3 regions of the Pseudoalteromonas sp. Angola-7 genome follow, and region 2 is predicted to be linked to each of the others. Evidence: predicted binding sites of a transcription regulator. Region 2 holds the regulator's gene; each other region holds the start of a gene.
The links. Region 2 encodes sigma-54, which starts transcription at its own class of promoters, with help from an activator protein. Its sites were predicted from a motif close to GTTGGCACGNNNNTNGNNT; they were not measured.
Positions count from the first base shown of each region.

Region 1 (4,646 bases), on a different contig from region 2:
TTACAAGTTAAATTTGAAGTAAAAGAAAAAGAAGACAAAATTTTACAGCTAGAATACGAAAAAGACATAAACAAACTGCAGGCTACAGAAGAACACCAGCAAAAAATAATTTGGCGCTTAAGTGCCTCAATTGCCTTTACTTTAGTCATCATGTCGCTATTTTTATTTTACCGCCAAATGCGCCAACGTAAAAAATACCATGCTATAGCATTAACCGACTACCTAACTAACAGCTTAAATCGGCGTGGCATTTTGCAAAAAGCAAATGAGTGTTTATCCCAGCAGAGCCTAGCAATAGCTATTGTCGATTTAGATTACTTTAAAGCTATTAACGACAAATTTGGCCACGATATAGGAGATTTAGTACTTATAAAATTTGCTCAAGCAGCAAAAGACACACTAAGTACTAACGATAAGTTTGGGCGCTATGGCGGCGAAGAGTGGCTATTTGTTTTAAAAACGCAAAATCGCGATAAAATAAACAACTTTTTTGAAAATCTTGAAAATAAGTTAGCGCAGTACTGCAGTCATATTGAGGCATTACCAAGTAAAACACACGTTACCTTTAGTGCTGGCGTGGCAATAAGTCATGCTAAAAGCGACTCACTTAGCGAGCTAATTAAACATGCAGACCAACAACTCTATAAAGCAAAAGAAAATGGCAGAAACCAAATAGCAATCGCGTAAATATACGTTATTAGTCACCTTCAATAATCATTTTTTTTATTTTTATCGCTTTTTCAAAGTGATCTAACTTATGGATGTGTATCCACCACGTAGCGGCTTGCATCAGCAGCTCTGGATTGTCGTTTTTATTTGCAAAAAAAGCGTAAAAAGAAAGCCCTACGTTTTCGCCTTTGGCTGCTATTTTTTTATCGCACACAGCTATAATTTTTGCTTTTAGTTCTTCCTGCATACATACCTTATTTAATTGTATTTTAATTATCTAAATATACCGTTTAAAAAACTAACAATTAGCTGTAAAAGACTTCTATCAACAATACTATGATTCTCAAACTCTTTATTAGGCGTATTTACTTTTGTAGCTTTGCATTCATTATCTAGCGGCTCATTTTTATGTATATTGGTTTCATAAGCTATATCAGCTTGCTCCATACATTGTGCAGAGCCCGCATAAGGCTTTGCCGCACAGCCAGTTAAAAATATACACAATGAAAATACAATTAAAAACGCCTTCATATTCAATCCTATTTTACGCACCCTTGTGCTTTAAATTATAGCTGTAAGTTAGCTTACTTAGGCGGCTATTAAAACAATTAGATCAATAAAAAACACACCAACTCCATCAAAAAAAGTGTTGCCTTTAGCATCCTTTTTTATTTGAGTGCTTACACATTTATTGAAAACCTCTGAGCTTGTTTTAGCGCCATTTAGCTCCGTTATTTCTGCCTCTTGTATGCATACACGTCGTTCAGAATGCTCGGCTGTACTACATGCACTTAATAACGCGCACAGTAATAATGCTGTAGTGGGGCTTTTTAAGTTCATCCTTAAACTATCCTAATATCTAAAGTTTTATAAAAATATAGGTAAGGCAAGTATGTACAGCTTGTACCCAAATAATGCGCTACTTTACCACCTCAATAAAATACCCAACCAGTAAAAATATGTAAGCTTCTGTAGCGTCAAAAGCAATCACCTCTTTTAATCTGAAAAAATTGCAGCTGTTTATGTGTAAAAGTTACAGAGCAACTCCATTCAAACCAGCCAAAAGTACATTAAAGTCAATTATATCAACATATTAAAATCTGGCACTGCGTTTGCTTTTTAAAAGTTTATAAAGCAATTACAGCAAGGAAAGAGTTATGAATATTTTTGAAGCGCTACGTCACGACCACGATAAACAACGCGAGCTAGTAGATGCCCTTATTCAAACGCACGGCGATACGCAGCAGCGCCACAAGCTAATGGACGAGCTAAAAACCGAATTAGAAGAACACGCAAAATTTGAAGAGCGTTATTTTTATAACCCACTTATGTTTGACGATTTAACGCACGAAAAAGCACGCCACAGCGTTGCTGAGCACCATGAAATTGACGAATTAATTGAACAACTTGAAGACACCGAAATGAGCTCATCGGCATGGTTAGTTGCAGCTAAAAAATTGCACCATTTAGTGCATCATCATTTAAGTGAAGAAGAACATGAAGTATTTCAATTAGCGGGTAAAGCCCTAACAGAAGGTCAAAAAGAAAGCCTAGCTAAACAGTACAACGATGCCATGCATTAGTTATTAATTAAACCGACTTCCATACACTCCCTTGTGTACTTATTGGTTATAAGCCGTATGGCTTATAACCATTTTTTTTGCAGCGCTACTTAATGGTAAATTTAACGTCTTGCTCGCGTAACACATACAGTGCAAAACACGCTGCCCACATTGGCCACGCTGTAAAAAACAATAAGTTATTAAAGCCATCAATATACTGATTATAAGATGAAAGCGTAGAAAGGCCGTGCATTACAAATATAACGCCATACGTAAGTCGCTTTTTAATACCCGCTAAAAAAGCCAACACTAAAATAAGCTGTAACGCCCCCAGTACATAAGCAACCACATCTGTAGAGCCGCTAATACCATAAAAATGCTCAAAAATTCGTGCGCTATGCCCAGGGTTAACAAACTTATCAAACGTCCACATAATCATTACAATAAATACGCCTAGGCGTAGCGAAAAAAGCGACCACTGCAAACGATTTTGAAAGTCAGTACCTGTTGTACCAGTCATAAAATTTCCTTAAAACTAAATAATTTAATGTTGAAACTAGCAAGACCGCTAAACACATATTTTATTTCATCTTAATGTATAATTTTTTAATAAATTCGGTGCCCTGCTTTGCGTTTGTTTGCGTATAAAACCGCTATTTATAAATTACGACCTTATCATGGCAATAACTAACTACAGTATTTGTAAAACAAAAACATAGTGGCTAAAACTGAATAACGCTTTTGAGCAATGTGCTAAACTTTTAACGTTTCATTCTAAAAAACAAAAAGAATTAATATTTACTGAAAGTTATTCAAAAAGCTGCAGGTCTTTATTGCCACATTCACACTAACCAAAATGAGAACCCTTTTGAAACATTCATATTTGGCACTTTTTATAGCCGCTTCACTCACACCTAATTTTTATGCTCATGCGGCACAATCTGCAGCTAATACCGACTCAATTGAACGTATTGAAGTAGCAGGCCAAACGATTAAATCTCAAGGGCTTTCTGTAAAAGATGCCACTATTAACGGCCCCTTCGGCGACAACCTTGCACTGCAAGACATAGCACGCTCAGTAACGCCTATTTCAAGCGAGTTGATAGAGCAACTAAATATTACTACCCTACAAGACGTACTAGCCGTAAGCCCAAACACATACTCTGCAAGTGGCTTTGGTGCACCCAGCTTACCTACTATTCGTGGCCAACTGGGTGAGCTTTTTCAAGATGGTACACGCCGCCAAGCAGGTAATAATGGCTTTGGCGTGCCATTATCGTTCAACTCTATAGAACAAATAGACGTAGTAAAAGGCGCACCGCCGGTTTTATTTGGCTCAAGCCAACGTAACGGTGGTTTTGTAAATTTACACTCAAAGACTGCTTCTACAGATGAAAGTAAAGGTAAAGTTAAGATCTCAGCGGGGCGATGGGATCAATACAGTGCCCAAGTAGATTACACTGCCCCCATTATAAAAGATAAAGTGGGCCTTAGAGTAAGTTACGAGCACCTTGATGAAGGCAGCTACTACGATTATTCAGGCACTAAAAGCGACAGTTTATTTGCAGCACTACGCATATTGCCCGATGATAAAAGCAGTTGGGATATTAACTTTGAGCTATACCAAGTTGAATTTACCGATAACGCCGGTATTAACCGCCCTACCCAAGCCTTAATTGATGATGGCCTTTATATTACCGGCCAAGGCGTGCAAGCCAATGGCAGTACCGTACCAGCAGCGGGTTCAATTGTTTCGCCTACTGGGCAAGTAAAAATAGATCGCAGCACCGTGCTTACCGACCCTGATAACCAAAACGAAGCAACCACTTATTTAATTCACAGCATTTATAAGCGTGAGCTAAGTGCTAATGCCTCGCTTAAAAACATTACGTATTTTCAGCATTTACAGCGTGAAGAAATAGCCCAAAACAGTTTTGTAGAAATTATAGACGGCGCCGATACAGCGCAAAACCGCACTGAGCTTAGCTACCGCTGGAATAGTGACCAGCAAACAATTTTTGCTTTTGACGTACGCTACAACAAAGTCCTCGGCTACAGCCAATTTACTACCGAGGCCGATTTACCAATTGATTTAACTGGCCCACTTTCAAACCGCCGCATTCCCTTAACCGATGCACAAAAAGCACGTTTAGTAGAGCTAAGCCCAGGTGTATTTGTATCGCCTGGTGGTCAATACGATTTAGATAACGATGGCAGCGGCGACTTTAACTTATCAGACACTACCGACTCACGTTCATGGCAAACCGGGCTTGCTATTCAGCAAGACTCTGATTGGGGCGATAAACTTCATACCAGTGTGGGTTACCGCGTTGACTTTTACGATGTAGAAGCAAACGACCCTATTGCACCACAAGGTCAAGTTGCCGCAAGCGACAGCATTAACGAAACCCTGCA
Region 1 covers NZ_JAQREL010000026.1:20,277-24,922, reverse strand. The annotation lists gene PSH50_RS20755 (tetratricopeptide repeat-containing diguanylate cyclase) at 1-687, shown strand, start outside; gene PSH50_RS20750 (DUF6500 family protein) at 698-916, opposite strand; gene PSH50_RS20745 (hypothetical protein) at 943-1,200, opposite strand; gene PSH50_RS20740 (hypothetical protein) at 1,258-1,509, opposite strand; gene PSH50_RS20735 (hemerythrin domain-containing protein) at 1,827-2,252, shown strand; gene PSH50_RS20730 (hypothetical protein) at 2,338-2,751, opposite strand; gene PSH50_RS20725 (TonB-dependent siderophore receptor) at 3,100-4,646, shown strand, end outside.
Region 1: PSH50_RS20735 (hemerythrin domain-containing protein) is a predicted target of sigma-54. The motif match lies at 1,769-1,787, and genes of this name have one in related genera.

Region 2 (4,646 bases):
TCATAGTTATCTGAAACACTTCGCACTAAAGAGGGCAGTAAGTTGACCGGAATATTATCTACGCAATAATAGCCTAAATCTTCAACCACGCGTAAAGCAACCGACTTACCTGAACCAGAACGGCCGCTTATGATAATTAACTCCATTTATAGCCCTTAGTATTTACTACGATTGATCAACAATTACTTGATACAGCTCTGCATCGGTTTTAGCACTACGCAGCTGTTTACAAAATTCTTTGTTGCTCAGTTTATCAGCTATGGTTGCCAGAGTCTTTAGGTGCTGTTGGTTATCGCCATCTGGTACGATGAGTGCAACAAAAATATCAACAGGGCAGTTATCAATAGCATCAAAGTTAACAGGGGTGTCGCTAACAAGTACTAAAGCCAGCGGCTCTTCTACGCCACCCATTCTGCCATGAGGAATGGCGATACCTCGGCCAATACCAGTACTGCCTAGCTTTTCTCTGCTTGCCAGCGCATTAAGAATATCTTGTTGTGGTAAGTAGGGGAGCTTTTCATGAGCTAGCTCACTGATAAACTCTAAAATTCTTTTTTTACTACTAAAAAGGACCGCAGCTTTGCTGCAGTCCTGGCATACTAATGTACTTAATTTCATAATATTAGTGTCTAGCAAGCTTCTCTTTATGTTTTATGACTTGACGATCGAGCTTGTCAATCAACGAGTCTATAGCGGCATACATATCTTGGTGCTCTGTTGAGGCAAATAAATCTGCGCCACTTACATGAATAGTCGCTTCTGCTTTTTGGTTGAGTTTTTCTACATCGAGAATGACATGCACATTGCTAATATGATCTGAGTGCCTTTCTAGCTTTGCAAATTTATTATTTACATAGTCTCTAAGTGAATCAGTTACTTCTACGTGACGACCAGTTAGGTTTAGTTGCATAAGCATTTCCTCTTTGTTTTTTACGTCTTATATCAAACTCTTTCTCTGATTTGACGGTGGAATAGCTAGCGATTCACGGTATTTTGCTATTGTGCGTCTAGCTACTTTAATTCCTTGCTCTGCCAATATATCCGCAATTTTACTATCACTCAATGGTTTAGCTGAGTTTTCCGCGGCAATTAGCTTTTTAATTAGGGCACGTATTGCGGTTGATGAACACTCTCCGCCGTTTTCAGTGCTTACGTGGCTTGAGAAAAAATACTTAAGCTCAAAAATACCACGTGGCGTATGCATATATTTTTGCGTGGTAACACGCGAAATTGTCGATTCATGCATTTCTACCATTTCAGCAACATCGTTTAAAACCATTGGCTTCATGGCTTCGGGGCCATGTTCAAAAAATGCCTGTTGCTGTTTTACAATACAGTTTGTTACTTTGAGCAGCGTGTCGTTTCTGCTTTCAAGGCTTTTTATAAACCATTTAGCTTCTTGTAAGTGAGAGCGAATAAATTGGCTATCACCACTTGATTTTACGGTACGTGACATAGCCGCGTACTGACTATTTACGCGTATTTTTGGCATGCTATCTGGGTTTAGCTCTACCACCCAGCGGCCTTTTATTTTTTTAACCGACACATCCGGTATTACATACTCCGACTCTTCCCTTACTATTGTATCTGCAGGTTTTGGGTTGAGGGTATGTATTAGGGTCATGACCTCTTTAAGCTCGTCTTCTTTAAGCTTAGTCTTTTTCATTAATGTACGATAGTCGCGTGCCGCTAATAGATCAATGTGATCGGTTAAGATCATTTTAGTTTGTTCTATAAAAGGGGTGTCTTTATCAAACTGGTTTAGCTGAATACACAAGCACTCTTGTAAACTGCGCGCGGCTATACCTACAGGGTCAAATAACTGAATACGCTTTAAAACGGCTTCTATTTCATCAAGTTCAACTTCAACTTCGTCATCGTTTTCTTGGTTAAAGCTCTCTAAAATCTCTTCGCAACTTAGCGTTAAAATACCCGAGTCATCTACAGCTTCTACAATGGCAATAGCAATGGCTTCGTCAGTGGGGCTAAAGGGAGTAAGCTGAAGCTGCCACATTAGATACTCATGTAGCGTTTCAGTAGAGGCACCTTGATAAATAGACTCATCTTCCGGCATTGGGCCTGAGGATGCAGCAGGGGCTGCGCTCATGTACTCATCCCAAGTTACATCCATTGCCATATCATCGCTAACGGTGTCTTTATTTAAAGCTTCGCCACTGTCTTGCTCGTACTCGCTGGTTGTATCGTCAGCCGATGCGCTTACGGTTACATCATCCGTATCTGCTTTTTGTTCATTTTTTCCAGCCGACTCTTCCGTGTAATCTTGCTCTTCTACTTCTAATAGCGGGTTGCTATCAAGTGCTTCTTGTATTTCTTGCTGGAGATCCAATGTACTGAGCTGCAGCAAGCGAATCGCTTGTTGCAATTGTGGAGTCATTGTAAGTTGCTGGCCCATGCGCAGCTGTAATGATTGCCTCATGTATCTCTAACAATCCTTTTGTGTTGTTATAATTAATATTAGCAGATGCTTGTAGGTGTGGCTTAAATGTTACAGCCTAAATTGCTCGCCTAAATAAACATCGCGTACAGTTTTGTCATTTAATACGTGTTCTGGGGTGCCAGATGCAATTAGCTCCCCATGAGAAACAATGTAGGCTTTTTCACAAACATCAAGGGTTTCTCTTACATTGTGATCGGTAATTAATACGCCAATGCCACGGTTTTTAAGATGTTCTATTATTTTCTTTATATCTAACACTGAAATCGGATCAACACCAGCAAAAGGCTCATCCAATAAAATAAATTTAGGGTTTGCTGCCAGTGCTCTGGCAATTTCTACACGGCGGCGTTCACCACCAGAAAGCGCCATACCTTGGCTATCGCGAATATGCTGGATACTAAATTCATCAAGTAAGTTGTTAAGCGTTTCTTCACGTGCGGCTTTATTGAGCTCTTTACGCGTTTCTAAAATAGCCATTAAGTTTTGATAAACTGTCAGCTTTCTAAATATTGATGACTCTTGCGGCAAATAGCCAATGCCTAAGCGTGCGCGGCTGTGCATAGGCAATAACGTAATGTCGTTATCATCAATAGAAATTTTACCTTTGTCGCTAGGTACTAACCCTACAATCATGTAAAAGGTGGTGGTTTTACCTGCGCCATTAGGGCCCAATAAGCCAACAATGCTGCCGGCTTCTACCTCAAGGCCTACATTTTTTACAACTTGGCGGCCTTTATAGCTTTTTGCTAATAGTTCTGCTTTTAAGGTGCTCATGGTTGACCTTCGTTACCTGTTTTTTCTTTAATTTTTGCTTCAACAGGCACTAAAATTGTGTGGACACGATCCGTAGAGTTTTCGTCTTTTTCTGCGCTAATAAGCTGCTGCTGCATATCGTAGGTAATACTTTTAGCATTAATTTTTTGACCGGCTTGTGCGACTTCAGCATCGCCAACAAGTGTTAAAAAGCGCTTTGCTACGTCGTAACGTACTTCGTTTGCACTGGCACTCATTACGGTCCCATCGTCTTGCTTTTCTTCGAAGTAGGCTGGGCTGCCAGTGGCAATAAGGAGTTGTTTGTTATCCCCTAAGTCTTCACGTTTATGTACTTCGAGTCGGTCGGCTGTAATTTTGCGATTACCATGCACAATTTCGACGTTCTTTTCAAAAATACCTACGTTTTCTTTAAGTTGGCCTTCTTGACGGTCTGCACTAATAGAAATTTGATTTGCTGGCGGTTGAGCAGCAGGCTCAGCAGCAGAGGCGCTAAATGCAAGCATTAGCGATGGGATAATAAGTATTTTAGTGAGTTTATTGGTCATAATATATTGTTCGCGTATGGTTAATTAGTTTTATTACTTCGGTTTTTAAATCGGCTTCAAGGCCTTTACCGACAATTTTTAAATTAGGCCCAGTGACAACCACTGGCTGCTCAGAGCGCATTGTTAGCGCTTTAATGTCGACTTCGATGTTATCGGCATTGATGTTATCTATCATGGCATTATCAACTAAATTTTTAGCAACCACATTGCCTTCTAAAATAAGTTGTTTATCTTCGTAAAGCGTTGCTTCGTCTGCATTTATTCGCCATGTTTGTTTTTCGTTATACAAGGTGAAAATAGGTTTTTCAAAAAATGTAAAACCAAGCTGTTGGTATAGCTCCATTTTAGCCGCGGTGACTTTATGGCTTATTTTGCCTTGCTCGTCATAGGCTGTTTGCTTAAGCTCTATAGCGGTGTAATCGGGCTTTGCAATTACTTCAGGTTCTTGCTCTGGCGCTACATTTGTTTGGGTAAAATAAGGGTACCAAAGCCAAACCATACAGCCGATGAATAACGCACTGAGTATAACGCGTGCTGCATTCATGAACTGGTGCCTTGTGTTGTAAGCGCTATGCCATTCTCTAGCATAAGTAAGTCTGTGAGCTCTCTAACGGCGCCAAAGCCGCCAGGCATTTGCGTAGTGTAATGCGATAAGCGCTTAATTAGCGGGTGCGCATCGTTAACTGCAACGGCAAAGCCAACGCGCTCCATAACAGGCATGTCAGGACCATCGTCGCCAATATAGGCTATTTGTTCATCAGTTAACTTTAAAGTGTTTTTGAGTTCTTGATAAGCAATAAGCTTGTCTTCTTGGCCTTGATAAATGTGCTGCACGGTTAAGCTGCTCATGCGAGTTTGCACTATTTCTG
Region 2 covers NZ_JAQREL010000003.1:419,577-424,222, reverse strand. The annotation lists gene rapZ (RNase adapter RapZ) at 1-146, opposite strand, end outside; gene PSH50_RS06810 (PTS sugar transporter subunit IIA) at 166-618, opposite strand; gene hpf (ribosome hibernation promoting factor) at 623-910, opposite strand; gene PSH50_RS06800 (RNA polymerase factor sigma-54) at 938-2,437, opposite strand; gene lptB (LPS export ABC transporter ATP-binding protein) at 2,507-3,232, opposite strand; gene lptA (lipopolysaccharide transport periplasmic protein LptA) at 3,229-3,777, opposite strand; gene lptC (LPS export ABC transporter periplasmic protein LptC) at 3,767-4,321, opposite strand; gene kdsC (3-deoxy-manno-octulosonate-8-phosphatase KdsC) at 4,318-4,646, opposite strand, start outside.

Region 3 (4,646 bases), on a different contig from region 2:
GTATTTTATAGCTCCTTACTAATTACTTTTAACGAGGCGGGGTCAACTGTAATAGTAAGCGTATCCGCTGTTTTAATTTCACCATCCAGTACATACTTAATTTCTTCGTCTGCGGTTATCGTTACTTTTTTAGCGTTGGTATGATGCGAGCTAATTGCTAAATGCGTTTGTGTAATACTACTAAACATAAGTTCAGCAATGCTTAACACGCGAGTGGTGTTTTCATCACTAGGTAGCAGCCAATTAATGTCTAATAGGCCATCTTCGTGATCGGGCTGACCACCTCCTTGAGCTAGTAACGTAGTAAATGGCGCAGCATTAGCCACAATAAAGCTATTTGTATTTACCTCCTGCGTTTGATTATCATCAAGGGTGACATAAAGGGTTTGCGCTTTTTGCTCACTAAATGCCTGAAAAAAACCACTTAAATAGGCAAGCTGACCCGATTCGTTTTTTGAGTCTCTATCTGCTTTTTCTACCATTGATTGCTCATAACCAATCCCAGCTAACAACAGCATAAGCTCGTCATTACAATAGGCCGTATCAATTGTTTGGGTTTGCCCATCAATAATAAGATCGCAGGCCTGCTCAACAGGAATGATTTTAGAGCTAATACCCATGAGCACATGCGCTAAGGCATTCGCTGTGCCCATTGGGATAATTCCCAGCTTGCATTGAGTGTTTACCAACACACTTGCTACTTCTGTCACGGTTCCATCGCCGCCACAGGCAATTATTATATCTGGCTTATCGTTAATGGCTTGTTTAGCAAGCTCAATACCGTCTATTTCTTTGGTGGTGGTTAATACTTCTAAATCATAATACGCCGACAACCTAGCCACTATTAAATGCTCTTTGTCTTGCCACATTTTGGTACCCGACACAGGGTTTGCAATAATAACGGCTTTGTTTTTAATAACTAGCTCGCCCTTTTTATGTCGCTTTGCTAAATGACGAAGCTGATGCTTATTAAGATTTGCGGTTTCGCGGGTTTCTTTTATTTGCGCGAGCACTTGGTGAACATCGGCGTTTTTATCTTGACTCAGTAAATACGCTGCCATAACAAATACCGAACGCCCTCTGCCCAGTGCACAGTGAACTACCACGCGGCGGTCTTCTTTAATATGATGATGTATCCAGTTAATGGCTTGGTTTAATTGCGAATGGGTAGGCACACTATGATCAAGCACCGGAATATTTAAATAGCTAATATTTTCTTGTGTAGAGCTCCATTCTAAGCCATCAAACTCACACGTTACATCTAATATTGCCGTTATGCCGTTTTCTTTTAACGTATCAATGTCAGAGGGGAACAATCGGCATGCTAAAAATAAATGGTCGTTAATTTTTTGAATGGGAGGGACTTTATCGTGCTTGCGAGAATACGCATTGTAAATTTGAGCACCCAGTAAAAAAGGCACAAATGCCCAGCGGATATAAAATGGGATGACACCATTTTCACGCTTTCTAAAAATTTTCGCCAAATTAAAAATGTAAGCACCACTGACAAGAATTAACGACAATGCACTCCAGTAAAATACCACTGCAAAATATACCGAGTTAACCTCCCACCCTATAAATATAAAAATTAACGCTAAAATTAAATAACTCGTTGCAGCCCACATATTTTCTCCTTTATTTTTACTGTTTTGGCACATTTTTTTACAGCTGTGTATAAGTGTAGTAGCAATTTGCACGCCAACAAAAGTTGTTTTTTAGGAACAAAAACAACACTAAGTAACTGATATAAAATAAATAAAAGTAGCTAGCTTTAGCTGTATTCGCATATTAGGCGCTTTTTACACAGTAATCGGTCATTTTTTCTCACTACTCAAAGGTAACTGTTTATATTTAAAACTTGTTTCAATGTGTACAGCAGCTAATATAAATGTCAGCTTAAAAGTTTTTGCATCCAATCACTCTTTTCACACGTTTATTGAGAGTGTGTTTATCTTTATTTGTTAAATTTATAACAGCCTGTTTAATCTCTATTTCAAAGCGATTAGGTTGTGCTTAAATAAAACAATTGTTAATTCACTAAGCTCAACACACCTCGGTAATAATAAAAACAACAGGAACCTTATGGAAAACGACAATTTACTTCCCCTTTTGTGTAAAACAGCACAGGGTAACAAAGCCGCGTTTGCTGATTTGTATCAGCAAACAAGCGCAAAGCTTTTTGCGATTAGTTTAAATATGCTTTCAAACCGCGCGCACGCAGAAGAAGTACTGCAAGAGGCATTTATAAAAATTTGGCATAACGCGTCAGAGTACAACTCATCTAAAGGCACAGTTATTAGCTGGATGATAAGCATTGTGAGATACCGCAGCTTAGATGCATTGCGTTATCACAAGGTAAGAAAAGAGCAGGCAATGGGTGACGATGAATACGACGAACAAGCAGTCGATGTTAGCTACGACGAACAAACCAAACTTGTTAATTGTATTGAGCAACTTGATCCCCAACAAAAACAAGCCATTCATTTAGCCTATTACAAAGGGCTAAGCCATGGTGAGTTAGTCAATCACATAGAAACGCCCTTAGGCACAGTTAAAAGCTGGATCAGGCGTGGTTTGCAGCAGTTGCAGAGGTGTTTAACATTATGAATTATAATAAACCAGAATTACTTGATGCTTTAGCAGGGCAGTATGTATTAGGTACTTTAAAAGGCCTGGCACGAAAACGTTTTCAACGCTTAATGCTCAGCTTACCGCAAGCCCGAGAAGCCACTATAATGTGGGAGCAAAATTTAAATGATTTAGCCAGTGCAATTACACCTCAAACACCCAGCGCGCAAGTGTGGCAGAATATTTTAAATACATTAGAACACACCAACCAACCCGTTAAAACGGTGATCAAACCAGCTACATCGCTATGGCGCAATTGGTCATTTATAGCCACAGCTGCCTGTATTATCTTAGCATTTTTGGTTATTCAGCCCACAACTCAGCCCCAATACAGCCAACAAATTGCTTTAGTACAAAATCAAGATAAGCAATCACTGTGGTTTATTAACGTAGATGAGCAAACATTATCGGTTAAAGCCAGTGATAAACTCGTTGCGCAAACCGATAAAGACTACGAGCTGTGGATGATTTTAAAAGGGCAAGACACGCCAATTTCGTTGGGTCTACTGCCTAAAAACGGTGAAAAACAGTTACTCAAAGGCACGCGCTTTAAGGCACAAGACATTGCCCTACTCGCTGTTAGCTTAGAGCCTTTAGGTGGCTCGCCAAACGGCCTACCAACACAAGTACTGTACACGACAGATTTAGTTATTTTATAACTAAATAAACGCGACTGGTTGGTCAAACTTTGTTTGGCCAACCTTTTTATTTACCTTGGGTAACCATTAATATTTGATTAAACTAAAGTAGACTTAATCGCAGTGCGATGCTTATCATATTGTGTGCTCAATACCTGCTGCGTTATTTTAATTGCATACACCCCCTGTAATAAGTATAAAACCAAACCGCTTCAGCCCCTTAACACTCTCTTATCACTTCCTTATCTAAATGCAAAACAGCCTGCTGAAAATTTAATCTTGAACGTTAAACACCCCTTTATTAACAATAATAAAAAATATTTAACTTTTTTGCATCCATTGTGCTTTTTGCTTCGTTATTAGTTATGACTCCAATCAAAACTAAAGGAAAAAGTCATGAAAGCTTTAACTCCATCTATACTCGCAGTAGTAGTATGCAGTACCTTAGTAAGCACCTCTAGCGAGGCATCAAGTCATCGTGAAGCGCCGAACATTAGCCGCTTTCCAACCTTAGACTCTACCGACTTTTACGTATTTAATAGTTATGAAGCAGGCAGAGACGACTACGTTACATTTATTGCCAACTATATTCCTCTACAAGATGCCTACGGCGGCCCTAACTACTTTGCTATGGACCCAGATGCAACCTACAGTATTCATATTGATAACGACGGTGATGCAGTTGAGGATATTACCTTTGCTTTTAATTTTACCAGTATGCTGCCAAACGATAATCAAGGCGTGCAATTAACCGTTGGCCCAGAAGATAATCAGCGTACTGTATCTGTACCTCTTAAAAACGTTGGTGGTGTAGCAGCAGGTGATGATAGCGCCGCTAATTTTAGCGAGTCATACACACTCAGCATGATAAGCGGTCCACAACGCACGGGTACCAGTACAGCATTAAGTAATACCACCACCAGTTCAACCACGTTTAATAAACCGCTTGATTATATTGGTGACAAAACATTTGGTTCAATGGCTGATTACCAAACCTATGCAGATCAGTTTGTTTATCAAGTTTCGGTACCAGGCTGTGACAGTATGGCCAAAGTATTTGTTGGTCAGCGCAAAGACCCATTTGTCGTTAACTTAGGTAAAACATTCGATTTAGTAAATTACGTTCCCGTTGAAGGTGATAGTGCGCCAGGTGCTGGGGATGGCGGTGGTTTCCCTGGAGGGATCACACAAAGCAGTGAGAATGACGACCTCGTAGATAAAAACGTTACCTCAATTGCAGTTGAAATGCCTAAAAGCTGTATTGTAGGTGAAGGCAACGGCGTAATTGGTTCATGGACAACAGCGAGCCTACCTCAAGCACGCATTTTAAACCCTAACGCTAAATTTGCAGATAACGCGGTAAATGGCGGTGCATTAACG
Region 3 covers NZ_JAQREL010000014.1:76,991-81,636, reverse strand. The annotation lists gene PSH50_RS16690 (diacylglycerol kinase family protein) at 6-1,625, opposite strand; gene PSH50_RS16685 (sigma-70 family RNA polymerase sigma factor) at 2,083-2,607, shown strand; gene PSH50_RS16680 (anti-sigma factor) at 2,604-3,287, shown strand; gene PSH50_RS16675 (DUF4331 domain-containing protein) at 3,663-4,646, shown strand, end outside.
Region 3: PSH50_RS16690 (diacylglycerol kinase family protein) is a predicted target of sigma-54. The motif match lies at 1,685-1,703, and genes of this name have one in related genera.